DNA from 3 places in the Agromyces flavus genome. Region 2 is predicted to be linked to each of the others. Evidence: predicted binding sites of a transcription regulator. Region 2 holds the regulator's gene; each other region holds the start of a gene.

Region 1 (4,502 bases), 420 kb from region 2:
AAGGACTCGTCGATCAACGCCGAGGTCGAGCGGCTGCGGCACTCGACCACGAACTCGCTGCTGAGCCGACGCGATGTCGTCGTGGTTTCGACCGTGTCGTGCATCTACGGCCTCGGCACGCCCGAGGAGTACCTCAGTGCGATGATGCCGCTTCAGGTGGGCCAGCGGCTCGACCGCGACTGGCTGATCCGCAAGTTCGTGTCGATGCAGTACCAGCGCAACGATGTCGCGTTCTCGCGTGGCACCTTCCGCGTCCGTGGCGACACGATCGAGATCATCCCGGTCTACGAAGAGCACGCCATCCGCATCGAGATGTTCGGCGACGAGGTCGAGGCGTTGCACAGCCTCCATCCGCTCACCGGGTCGGTGATCTCGAAGCTCGACGCGGTGGCGGTGTTCCCCGCGTCCCACTACGTCGCCAGCACCGATGTCATGCAGCGTGCGATCGGCACGATCCGCGACGAGCTCGACGAGCGCCTGCAGGAGCTCGAGCGCGAGGGCAAGCTGCTCGAGGCGCAGCGCCTCCGCATGCGCACGACCTTCGACCTCGAGATGATGGAGCAGATCGGGTTCTGCTCGGGCATCGAGAACTACTCGCGGCACATCGACGGTCGCGCTCCCGGCGAGGCGCCGCACTGCCTGCTCGACTACTTCGCCGACGATTACCTCGTCGTCATCGACGAGTCGCACGTGACCGTTCCGCAGATCGGCGCGATGTACGAGGGTGACGCCTCCCGCAAGCGCACGCTGGTCGAGCACGGGTTCCGCCTGCCCAGCGCGCTCGACAACCGCCCGCTGAAGTGGGATGAGTTCAAGGCTCGCGTCGGTCAGACCGTCTACCTGTCCGCGACGCCCGGGTCCTACGAGATGGGCGTGGCCGACGGCGTGGTCGAGCAGATCATCCGGCCGACCGGTCTCGTCGACCCCGAGATCGTCGTGAAGCCCAGCAAGGGCCAGATCGACGACCTCCTCGAAGAGATCCACGTGCGCGCCGAGCGCGACGAGCGCGTGCTCGTCACCACGCTCACCAAGCGCATGGCCGAAGAGCTGACCGACTTCCTCACCGAGGCCGGCGTGCGGGTGCGCTACCTGCACTCCGATGTCGACACCCTCCGCCGGGTCGAGCTGCTGACCGAGCTGCGGGCCGGCGTCTACGACGTCCTCGTCGGCATCAACCTGCTCCGCGAGGGCCTCGACCTGCCCGAGGTGTCGCTCGTCGCGATCCTCGACGCCGACAAGGAGGGCTTCCTGCGCTCGTCGACCTCGCTCATCCAGACGATCGGGCGCGCCGCGCGCAACGTGTCCGGCGAGGTGCACATGTACGCCGACGTGATGACCGAGTCGATGGCCTCGGCCATCGACGAGACCAACCGCCGGCGCGACAAGCAGCTCGAGTACAACCGGGTGAACGGCATCGATCCCACACCGCTGCGCAAGCGCATCGCCGACATCACCGAGGTGCTCGCACGCGAGGGCGCCGACACCGCGGCGCTGCTGGCCGGGCGCGACACCCGGAAGACCTCCCCGGTGCCGATGAAGCGCGAGGGCATCGCCGCGGCCGGGGCGAACGACCTCGAGGAGCTCATCCGCGACCTGAACGAGCAGATGCTCGAGGCGGCGGGCGAGCTCAAGTTCGAGCTCGCGGCGCGCCTCCGCGACGAGGTCTCCGAGCTCAAGCGCGAGCTCCGCCAGATGGAGAAGGCGGGGCACCTCGCCTGAGTCCGGCGAGGGAGCCGGAGGCCGATGAGCCGAGAATCGAACGTGTGTTCGCTCTCAGCGCGTGCGATCCGGGCGGGAGTGTCGGAGGCGGTTCGTACACTCGTAGGGTGCCAGTTTCACGTCTCGATGCCCACTCGCGCCTGAGCGTCCGCGGTGCCCGCGTGCACAACCTGCACAACGTCGATGTCGAGATCCCGCGCGATGCGATGGTCGTGTTCACCGGCCTGTCGGGCTCGGGCAAGTCGTCGCTCGCGTTCGACACCATCTTCGCCGAGGGCCAGCGCCGCTACGTCGAGTCGTTGTCCGCCTACGCGCGCCAGTTCCTGGGCCAGGTCGACCGACCCGACGTCGACTTCATCGAGGGCCTCAGCCCCGCGGTGTCCATCGACCAGAAGTCGACCAACCGCAACCCGCGTTCGACGGTCGGCACGATCACCGAGATCTACGACTACATGCGCCTCCTCTGGGCGCGTATCGGCGTGCCGCACTGCCCCGTCTGCGGCGAGCGCATCCAGCGCCAGACCGTGCAGCAGATCGCGGACCAGCTGATGGAGCTGCCGTCCGGAACGCGCTTCCAGATCCTGAGCCCGATGGTCTCGCAGAAGAAGGGCGAGTTCGTCGACCTCTTCCGCGAGCTCTCCTCGCAGGGGTACTCCCGGGCGGTGGTCGACGGCGAGCTCATCCGGCTCGACGAGCCGCCGCTGCTGAAGAAGCAGGTCAAGCACGACATCTCGGTCGTCATCGACCGGCTGGTGGCCTCCGACGAGATGCTGGGCCGCCTCACCGACTCGCTCGAGACCGCGCTGCGCCTGACCGACGGGCTCGTGCAGATCAACTACGTCGCCCTCGAGGGCGACGATGCGTGGCAGACGTTCTCCGAGAAGCTGAGCTGCCCGAACCAGCACCCCATCGCGCTCACCGAGATCGAGCCGCGCACGTTCTCGTTCAACGCGCCGTTCGGGGCGTGTCCCGAATGCTCGGGTCTCGGCACGCGGATGTCGGTCGACGAGGACCTCCTGCTCGGCGACCCCACGATGAGCATCGCCGAGGGAGTGATCCTGCCGTGGACCTCCCAGGGCAAGAGTCTCTACAACTACTACGAGAAGCTGCTCGACGGCCTCGCCCGCGACTTCGGCTTCTCGCTCGACACCCCATGGGAAGAGCTGCCGGGCGGTGCCCGCAACGCGGTGCTCCGCGGCGACAACTTCGAGGTCAAGGTGCGCTGGCGCAACCGGTACGGGCGCGAGATGAGCTACACCTCCGGCTTCGAGGGCGTCGTGCCCTACATCGAGCGGCAGTACCTGCAGGCCGAGACCGACGTGCAGCGCGCGCGCTGGGCCGAGTACCTGCGCGAGGTCCCGTGTCCGGTGTGCGAGGGCGATCGGCTCAAGCCCGAAGTGCTGTCCGTCCTCATCCACGACGCGTCGATCGCCGACGTCTGCCGGCTCAGCCTGCACGACGCACGCTCCTTCATGGACCGGCTGCAGCTCACCGAGCGCGAGCAGGCCATCGCCGCCCAGGTGCTCCGCGAGATCAAGCTCCGGCTCGACTTCCTCATCCGCGTCGGCCTCAGCTATCTCGACCTCGCTCGCGCCGCCGGCACGCTCTCGGGCGGCGAGGCGCAGCGGATCCGGCTCGCCACGCAGATCGGCTCCGGACTCACCGGCGTGCTCTACGTGCTCGACGAGCCCAGCATCGGACTCCACCAGCGCGACAACCGACGGCTCATCGACACCCTCGTGGCGCTGCGCGACCTCGGCAACACGCTCATCGTGGTCGAGCACGACGAGGACACCATCCGCACGGCCGACTGGATCGTCGACATCGGTCCAGGCGCCGGCATCCACGGCGGCACCGTCGTGCACAGCGGCAGTTACGCCGACCTCGTCAAGAACACCCGGTCGATCACTGGCGACTACCTCGCGGGTCGTCGCGAGATCGCGATCCCGTCGAGCCGTCGACCGGTCGACCCCGAGCGCATGATCACGGTCGAGGGTGCCCAGGCCAACAACCTGCGAGGCGTCGACGTCTCGTTCCCGCTCGGCACGTTCACCGCGGTGACCGGCGTGAGCGGCTCGGGCAAGTCATCCCTCGTCAACGACATCCTCTATCGCGTGCTCGCCAACCGGCTCAACGGCGCTCGCAAGGTGCCCGGCAAGCACCGCCGCGTGAGCGGGCTCGACCATCTCGACAAGGTGGTGCACGTCGACCAGGCGCCGATCGGCCGGACCCCTCGCTCGAACCCCGCGACGTACACGGGCGTGTTCGACCGCATCCGCACGTTGTTCTCCGAGACCACCGAGGCCAAGGCGCGCGGGTACCTCCCGGGGCGCTTCAGCTTCAACGTCAAGGGCGGTCGCTGCGAGGCCTGCTCGGGCGACGGCACGATCAAGATCGAGATGAACTTCCTGCCCGACGTCTACGTCGCGTGCGAGGTGTGCGGCGGCAAGCGCTACAACCGCGAGACCCTGCAGGTGCACTACAAGGGCAAGAACATCGCCGAAGTGCTCGAGATGCCGATCAGCGAGGCGGCCGAGTTCTTCGAGCCCATCTCTGCGATCCACCGCTACCTGAAGACGCTGGTCGACGTCGGCCTCGGCTACGTCCAGCTCGGCCAGAGCGCCACCACGCTCTCGGGCGGCGAGGCGCAGCGCGTCAAGCTCGCCACCGAGCTGCAGCGGCGATCCAACGGCCGCAGCGTCTACGTGCTCGACGAGCCGACCACCGGCCTCCACTTCGAGGATGTGCGCAAGCTCCTCAAGGTGCTGGGCAAGCTGGTCGAC
Region 2 (4,502 bases):
ATCGGCCTCGACCTCGTCCGCGGCGCGGCGCCCGAGCAGCTCGACCCCGTGACCGAGGAGGCGCTGGCCGCCAAGACGCTGGTCGCCGGCGTGGTCGACGGCCACAACATCTGGCGCGGCGACCTCGAGCGCGCGTTCGCGCACGCCGAGGCGCTCCGCACGTTCTCCGGCGACGTCGCCGTGTCGACGTCGACGTCGCTCCTGCACGTGCCGCACGACGTCGAGGACGAGACGGCCCTCGACGCGCGGCTCGTGAGCTGGCTCGCGTTCGCCGACCAGAAGGTCGCGCAGGTCGCGGTGCTGGCCCGCGGGCTCGCCGAGGGCCGCGAGGCGATCGCGACCGAGCTCGACGCCGCATCCGACGCCCTCGCCGACCGCGCCGCCGCTCCCGGGGTCCGGGTCGCCGGGGTCCGCGACCGCCTCGCCGGCCTCGACGCGTCGGCCTTCTCGCGTGCCGCCTACGACTCCCGCGTGGCCGCCCAGGAGGATCTCGACCTGCCCGCGCTGCCGACCACGACGATCGGCTCGTTCCCGCAGACCGCCGACATCCGTCGCGCGCGTGCGCGCCTCGTGAAGGGCGAGCTCACGGACGAGGCGTACCGCGAGCTCATGCGCGAGGAGATCGCCCGAGTCATCCGCCTGCAGGAGGACCTCGGCCTCGACGTGCTCGTGCACGGCGAGCCCGAGCGCAACGACATGGTGCAGTACTTCGCCGAACTGCTCGACGGTTTCGCGGTGACCCAGCACGGCTGGGTGCAGTCGTACGGTTCGCGCTGCACGCGTCCCTCGATCCTCTGGGGCGACGTGTCGCGTCCGGCGCCCATGACGGTCGAGTGGTCGCAGTACGCGCAGTCGCTCTCGGACAAGCCCGTCAAGGGCATGCTCACGGGTCCGGTCACGATCCTCGCGTGGTCGTTCGTGCGCGACGACCAGCCGCTCGGCGACACCGCGCGCCAGGTCGCCCTCGCGCTGCGCGACGAGATCGCCGACCTCGAGCGGGCCGGCATCCGGGTCATCCAGGTCGACGAGCCGGCGCTGCGCGAGTTGCTGCCGCTCAAGCGCGCCGACCAGCCCGCCTACCTCGACTGGTCGGTCGGGTCGTTCCGGCTCGCGACCGGCGGCGCGGCCTCCGCCACCCAGGTCCACACGCACCTCTGCTACTCGGAGTTCGGCGTCGTCATCGACGCCATCCGCGAGCTCGACGCCGACGTCACGTCGATCGAGGCCGCCCGCAGCCGCATGGAGGTGGTGGACGACCTGTCGGCCAGCGGCTTCGACCACGGCGTCGGCCCGGGCGTGTACGACATCCACTCGCCGCGCGTCCCGAGCGTGGAAGAGGTGCAGGCGCTCCTCGAGCGCGCGGTGGGGGAGATCCCCGCCGGACGGCTCTGGGTGAACCCCGACTGCGGGCTGAAGACGCGCGGCTATGACGAGACGGTCGCCTCGCTGGCGAACATCGTGCAGGCGACGCAGGCCGTGCGTGCCGGTGCGGCGGCGGTCGCGACCGCGGGCTGACCGGGGCTGCGAACGAGGGGCGGATGTCGCGACGCGAGTCGCGGCATCCGCCCCTGTCGTACCCGCCGACGTGCCCCCGCGCGTCAGACGGTGCGGAGCACCGCGACGACCTTGCCGAGCACCTCGGCCTCATCGCCGAGGATGGGCTCGAACGCGGTGTTCCGGGGGAGCAGCCAGGTGTGGCCGTCGCGCTGGCGGAAGACCTTGACCGTGGCCTCGCCGTCGAGCATGGCCGCGACGATCTCGCCGTTCTCGGCGGTCGGCTGGGATCGCACCACGACCCAGTCGCCGTCGCAGATCGCGGCGTCGATCATCGAGTCGCCCACGACCTTGAGGATGAAGAGCTCGCCCTTGCCGACCAGCTGGCGGGGGAGCGGGAAGACCTCCTCGATCTGCTGCTCGGCGGTGATCGGGACGCCCGCCGCGATGCGGCCGACGAGCGGGACCATCGCGGCGTCGCCGACCGGCGCCGGCTCGGCGGTCGACGTGCGGGGCTCGCTGCCCGGGACGTCGATGAGCACCTCGAGCGCGCGCGGGCGGTTGGGGTCGCGCCGCAGGTAGCCCGCGAGCTCGAGCTGGTTCAGCTGGTGCGTGACGCTCGAGAGCGAGGAGAGCCCGACGGCGTCGCCGATCTCGCGCATGCTCGGCGGATAGCCGCGTTCGGAGACCGATCGGCGGATCACCTCGAGGATCGACAGCTGCTTCGGGCTGAGCGTCTTGCGTCGACGGGACCGGCCGCCGGCTCCGCGTGCCTGATCGATGTCGATGCTCACGGTGTCGCCTCTCGTCGCGGCCGCCGTCGGCCTGATCGTGATGTCGGTGGTCGATGTTCGACTGTCCTCGGACATTCGAAACTGTATCCGCCTCGCACGCGCACGACAAACATCCGTTCGAGTGTGTCGCGGAATCGGCGCCGGAATCTCCCACTTCCGGTCCTTGCAGGTGCGAACGTTCGAAGATATATTCGGAACACAGCTTCGCATCCGGTCCTCCCGGCCGAGGACCGGATGCGGGCTCACCGAGGAGGTGCGGAATGAGTGCAGTGCTGATGGCGACCCCGTTGACGCGGCCCACCCTCGCGAGCCCGCCCGCGCCCGGGCCCGCTCGGCCGGAGCCGCAGCGCACCCGGCTGCGGCTCACGCGCCGCGGCCGTGTCGTGTTCACGGCGCTCGCGGCGCTGCCGATCATCGTCGGCGTGCTCATCGGCTCGCTCGCCTCCGGGGGAGCGATGGCCGGCATCGACGACGGCCGGGTGGCGGTGCTCGACACCATGGTGGTCGGCGCCGGCGACACGCTCTGGGGCATCGCCGAATCGATCGCGCCGACCGCCGACCCGCGCGAGGTGATCCACGAGATCATGCGGCTGAACGGCCTGCGCGACGCGGTCGTGCAGCCGGGGCAGCGGCTCGCCCTGCCCGTCGTCGAGTAGCGGCATCCGTGGTCGACGCCGGCCGAAACGTGCGGCCGGCCGCGGATAGCATTGATCGGTGACGAGTCTCGACGATCTGCCCCTCCGTGACGACCTCCGGGGCAAGTCCCCGTACGGTGCGCCCCAGAAGGTGGTGCCCGTGGCGCTGAACGTCAACGAGAACACGCATCCGATCCCCGAGGACGTCGCACACGACATCGTCGCGCGTGTCGCGGCCGCGATCATCGGCCTCAACCGCTATCCCGATCGGGAGTTCACGCAGCTCCGCACCGCGCTGGCCGGCTACCTCGGACACGGGCTCGTCCCCGAGCAGCTGTGGGCGGCGAACGGCTCCAACGAGGTGCTCCAGCACATCCTGCAGGCGTTCGGCGGCCCCGGCCGCCGCGCGCTCGGGTTCGCGCCGACCTACTCCATGTACGGTCTGCTCTCGGGCGGCACGGGCACGGAATGGGTCACCGCCGAGCGCGACGCCGACTTCGAACTGGCCCCCGGGACGGCCGTGGCCGCCGTCGAGCGGCACGACCCCGACGTCGTGCTGCTCTGCGCCCCCAACAACCCCACGGGCACCCCGCTGTCGCTCGACACGATCGCCGCGGTCGCCGATGCGGCGCGCGGCGTGGTGGTCGTCGACGAGGCGTACTTCGAGTTCGCCGACCCGGGCACGCCGAGCGCGCTGACGCTGCTCGAGGGCCGCCCGCGCCTGCTCGTCTCGCGCACCATGAGCAAGGCCTTCGCGTTCGCCGGGGCACGGGTCGGCTACCTCGCCGCCGACCCGGCCGTGATCGACGCGCTGCGCCTCGTCCGCCTGCCGTACCACCTGTCGGCGCTGACGCAGGCGGCCGCGCTCGGCGCCCTCGCCCACGCCGACGAGATGCTCGCGATGGTCGACGAGATCCGCTCGCAGCGCGAGCGCATCGTGCGCGAGCTCGCCGCGCTCGGATACCGCCCGTACCGGAGCGGCGCGAACTTCGTGCTCTTCGGGGGCGTCGATGACCCGCACGCCGTCTTCGAGGCGCTGCTCGAGCGCGGCATCCTGATCCGCGAGATCGGATTGCCCGGATGCCTCCGAGTCACCGCGGGCACCGAGGCCGAGACCACTGCGTTCCTCGAGGCGATGGCGGCGTTCGCGCCCGCGCGCACCGCCGCCGGCGCCTGACGCGCCCAGGATCCCGCCGAACCGCCCGAATAGGATGACCGCATGACCACCGATCGCCCCGCGCGCACGGCGCGCGTGCAGCGCGAGACCAGCGAGTCGAGCATCGACCTGTCGATCGACCTCGACGGCACGGGCACGAGCGATATCGAGACGAGCGTGCCGTTCTACGACCACCTCCTCACGGCCTTCGCGAAGCACTCGCTGACCGACCTGACCGTCCGCGCGAAGGGCGACATCGAGATCGACGTGCACCACACGGTGGAAGACGTCGGCATCGCGCTGGGCCGGGCCATCCGCGAGGCGCTCGGCGACAAGCGCGGCATCTCGCGCTACGGCGACGCGCTCGTGCCGCTCGACGAGGCGCTCGCGCAGGCCGTCGTCGACATCTCGGGACGGCCGTAC
Region 3 (4,502 bases), 500 kb from region 2:
GCGGAGCCGACGCCCGGGACGTCGAGCCGGGTCCCGTCGCGCGCCTGTCCGCGGCCGCGCGACTCGCGGCGGGCCGACCCGTGCGATCCGTGTGCGATCCGTCGCCCGCGGCCTCGGTGTGGTCGCCCGCCCAATCGCGGCCCACGATGAGCGACAGGTCGTTCCGGATCGCGCTCCGCAGGCGTTCGTCGACCGCGCCCGAACCGGCCGTCGCGATCGCGACCAGGTGGCTGAGCGCGGTGTCGTGCAGCCGGGCGATGGCGCGGAGCTCATAGTCGTGCCGGATGGTCAGCTCGCGGGTCTGCTGGCTCGCCCGGTGCAGCGCCGTCTCGCGGCGATCGACCGCGCGCCGAGCGGCGGCGTCGAAGGTGCGGGCGACGACCACGATGCCGAGCACCGCGAGGGCCGGCAGGCTGGGCACCCAGGGTGCACCGGCCACCGTGGCGCCCAGGAACGCCGCCGCCTCGCCGAGCCCCCAGCCGAGCACGGCCCAGGTGATCGCGATGCCCGATCCGATTCCGGCGCCGCCCACGAGGATGAGCGCGGCGCGCGACAGCGCGACGAGCGCGTTGTCGGCCGCCGCCTCAACCTCGCCCGATGCGAGCAGCATGACCGTGAGCCCGAACACCGCGGCCGTGCCGCCGACGAGCGCCATCACGGTGAGCGTCACCGTCTCGTAGCGGGCCACGAGGTAGAGGAGCAGTGCCTGCACCGAGAGCAGGACCGTCGCGGCGAGCGCCGCGCGCTGTCGGTCGGGGCCCTCGCCGGCCGGCAGGGAGGCGGCGACCGCCGACGCGATGGTGACCAGGAGCGCCGCGCCGAGGCAGACGGCCGCGGCGCTCTGCCCGGCACGCGCGAGGGCACGACTCAGGGATTCCCTCGCGAGATGCTCGGGCAAGCCGAGGGTCATCCGTGCTCCGATCCCGGCCGATGGCGCGGCCCTTGCCGGATTATCGCAGTTCGCGCACGCGGTGGTGCATTTCGTTCCGGCCCCGGGGTCCCGCGACCATCCGGGTCAGAACAGCATGGCGGGGGCCGCAGCGTCGAGGGGCAGGTCGCCGAGCTCGGAACTGCGCCCGATGGGTGACGCCGACGCGTCAGCGATGGTCGCTGCGGCGGCTCGTCTCGGGCGACGTCCGAGTGCGGAGGATCGTACGCCGCCGGTCACCGAGTCCTCGCGACCGCGCTCGAGACGGTGCGCCCGGATGAGCGGCCGGATCCGTTCGGCGAGCCATTCGCGGTACTCGGCCGGCGCATACGCGCTGGCACCGGGGTACATCGCGCGGTAGCGGGGCACGAGTTCGGGGTGCTCGCGCCCGAGCCACCCGAAGAACCACGGCTTGACGGCGCCGCGGAGGTGCAGAGCCGAGTAGATGACGCTCGTGGCGCCCGCCGCCTTCGCTCGACGAAGGGCTTCGTCGAGGTGGGCTCGGGTGTCGGTGAGGTACGGGAGGATCGGCATGAGGAACACCGAGCAGTCGAACCCGGCGTCGCGTGCGGCGGTCACCGTGGCCAGGCGCGCCGCGGTCGTCGGGGTTCCGGGCTCGATCGACTGCTGCAACTCGTCGTCGTAGACCGCGATCGACATGGCGAGGTCGACCGCGACATGCTCGCGCGCCGCTGCCAGTATCGGGAGGTCGCGGCGGAGCAACGTGCCCTTGGTGAGCACGCTGAACGGGGTTCCGCTGCCGGCGAGCGCCTCGATGATGCCCGGCATGAGCGAATAGCGCCCCTCGGCACGCTGGTACGGATCGGTGTTGGTGCCGAGCGCCACGGGTTCGTGCCGCCACGACGGTCGCGCCAGCTCACGTCGCAGCACGTCGGCGACGTTGACCTTCACGATGATCTGCCGATCGAAGTCGTGTCCGGCGTCGAGATCGAGGTAGTTGTGCGTCGGACGGGCGAAGCAGTAGACGCATGCATGCGTGCAGCCCCGGTAGGGGTTGATGGTCCAGCCGAAGGGCACGTACGACTGGCCCGGAACCTTGTTGAGGGCCGACTTCGCGAGCACCTCGTGGAAGGTCACGCCGGCGAACTCGGGCGTCTGCACCGAGCGGACAAGGTTGTTCAGCCGGGCCAGGCCAGGCAGCGCATCGGGCTGGTCGACGCCGAGTTCCTGTCCGTTCCATCGCACCCTGACATTCGAACACATGTTCGAATTCGAGGCAAGCGGAATCGCGGCGCGCCGGCAGGGGTCCGGCGCGAGCGACCGTCGCTGCCCCGGAATCGGGTGGAAAGGTATCCCGCGGATACCTTTCCACCCGGTCTTGCGATCGGATGATGCGGCTACGCGACTACGCGGCAACGCGGGACCGCGTCGACGCGCCGCCGAGCGCGAGCGTCTCGCCATCCCAGCGCCGCCGCAGCCACCGGTCGTGGCTCGCGATCACCACCGCGCCCGGATAGCCGCCGAGCGCCTCCTCGAGCTCGCCGGCGAGCGCGAGCGAGAGGTGGTTCGTCGGCTCGTCGAGCAGGAATACGTGCGGCGGCGACGAGATCACGAGCGCGAGCGCGAGACGTCGCTGCTGCCCGACCGAAAGTCGTCCGACCGACCGGTCCAGGTCGCGCGGCGCGACGAGGCCGAGCCCCGCGAGCGGGACGCGCTCGGCGCGCCGCTCCCCCAGCGCCCGCTCGTAGATCGCGCGCGGCGTGGCATCCGGATCGGCGAACCGCACGTCCTGTTCGAGCAGCCCTACCCGCAACCCTCGCCGGCGGTGCAGCACGCCCCGGTCGGGCGCGACGCGACCCGCGAGGAGCGCGAGCAGCGTGGACTTCCCCGCGCCGTTCGCGCCCGTGACGAGCAGACGGGTCGCGGGTTCGATGCGCAGCGACTCGAGCTCGAGCCGTCCGCCCACCGCGATGTCCGCGCCCTGAAGCAACGCCCCGGACTCCTGGTCGAGCACGTGCGAGCCTGACGGGATACCCGCGAACGACAGGGGCGCGGGCGGCGCGGCCAGCTGGGTGCGCTCGAGTTCGCTGAGTCGCACCTCGGCATTGCGCACGCGACGCGACACCGCCTGCTCGACGCCCTCTCGCTTGAAGTGCTTGAGGAACTTGTCGTTGTCGGTGGGCGCACGACCGTGGGCGACCGAACGCGCCGACTCGGCGACGGTGAGACGCAAACGGCGCAGCTCCGCCTGCTCATCGTCGTGCTGTCGTTCCCAGCGGACCCGCTCGTCGGCGCGGACCTCGAGGTACTCGCTGAAGGTGCCGCCGAAGACCGTGCCGACGGATGCCGCGAGCACAGCCGCACGCGAGCCGCCGCCGCTCGTTCGACCCCCGGCCGCCTGCGCGACCGAGGTCGCGCCGACACGTCCGGGGTCGAGATCCAGCAGGCTCGTCGCGACGCGGTCGAGGAACTCGCGGTCGTGGCTGGCGAACACGACCGGTCCGCGCCAGGCGCGGAGCCGATCCTCGAGGAACGCCGCAGCGTCGTCGTCGAGGTGATTCGTCGGCTCGTCGAGCAGCAGTGCGTCGGGCGACGCGAGCAGGAGCGCGGCCAGGGCGAACCGGCTTCGCTGACCGCCCGACAGTTCTCTGATGCGCCGGTCGCGTCCGAGGCCCGACAGCCCGAGGCCGTCGAGCAGTTCGTCGCGACGGCGATCGACGGACCACACGTCGGCCCGCTCAGCCGTGGCGAGCGCGGCGGCGTAGCGCTCGGCGGCGTCGGCGGCGTGATCCGGCTCGGCGAGGGCCGACGCGGCCGCGTCGAGCTCGCGCTCGATCGAGCGAACCTCGGCGATCGCCGACTCGAGCACGTCGTCGACGCGGTCGTCCGACGCGAACGGCAGCTCCTGGAGCAAGATGCCCGTGCGCGCCGGTCGCGCGATGCGCCCGTCGACCGCGGCGCCGGGCAACGGGTCGTCGTCGGCGGACGACGACCCCGCGGCATCCGTCGACCCCGCTGCGATGACGCGCAGCAGCGTCGACTTGCCGGCGCCGTTCTCGCCGATGAGGCCGAGCCGCTGGCCGGCCGCGACCGCGAAGCCGAGGTCGGAGAGCACGCGCCGATCGCCGAAGGCGACGGACAGTCCGTCGACGCACAGGTGGGTGGAGGAAGAGAGGTTGACTGGCATGAGGGTGGATCCCCTTCGCGAGAATGCCCCGAGCCGCCGCCACGCACGACCGCGGGAGCGGAACCGGACGACGCGTCGAACCGGTCGCGCGCCACGCGAGGGAGGCGGCGACGGCCCGGGACGGAGATGGATCCCGCCGGGTGTCTGCCGTCGTCGGAGCGCGCGCGAACACTGTCGCGATCAGTGCGAAGAGCACACCCCGGATGTCAACGGCGCCTCAGGCGCGGGACGATGGGATGTGCTCACTTCATAGCGAGCACGACCATAGCAGACTCGCGCGGCCCGAGTCGAGTCGTGTCGTGCCGCTGCCGCGAACGGAAACTCAGGCGGATGCCAGTGCCGGAACCTTGACCGCCGCCGCGATCTCGCCCTGCGGCTCGCCGGCGTCGAGCCCGAGCACGGCAGCCGTGCGCGCCAGCGACGCGG

What was found. The regulator LexA, encoded in region 2, represses DNA repair genes until DNA is damaged. The targets are predictions, from matches to a motif close to TCGAACANNTGTTCGA.
Region 1: a site for LexA is predicted at 1,756-1,771, ahead of uvrA (excinuclease ABC subunit UvrA). Genes of this name have one in related genera too.
Region 3: a site for LexA is predicted at 2,143-2,158, ahead of BLT99_RS09620 (Rv2578c family radical SAM protein). Genes of this name have one in related genera too.

The regions. Positions count from the first base shown of each region.
Region 1 is NZ_LT629755.1:1,121,955-1,126,456, forward strand. It holds gene uvrB (excinuclease ABC subunit UvrB) at 1-1,719, shown strand, start outside; gene uvrA (excinuclease ABC subunit UvrA) at 1,827-4,502, shown strand, end outside.
Region 2 is NZ_LT629755.1:1,540,895-1,545,396, reverse strand. It holds gene metE (5-methyltetrahydropteroyltriglutamate--homocysteine S-methyltransferase) at 1-1,515, shown strand, start outside; gene lexA (transcriptional repressor LexA) at 1,599-2,288, opposite strand; gene BLT99_RS07310 (LysM peptidoglycan-binding domain-containing protein) at 2,549-2,944, shown strand; gene BLT99_RS07305 (histidinol-phosphate transaminase) at 3,003-4,100, shown strand; gene hisB (imidazoleglycerol-phosphate dehydratase HisB) at 4,143-4,502, shown strand, end outside.
Region 3 is NZ_LT629755.1:2,045,180-2,049,681, forward strand. It holds gene BLT99_RS09615 (sensor histidine kinase) at 1-910, opposite strand, end outside; gene BLT99_RS09620 (Rv2578c family radical SAM protein) at 1,016-2,134, opposite strand; gene BLT99_RS09625 (ABC-F family ATP-binding cassette domain-containing protein) at 2,295-4,076, opposite strand; gene BLT99_RS09630 (malate:quinone oxidoreductase) at 4,399-4,502, opposite strand, start outside.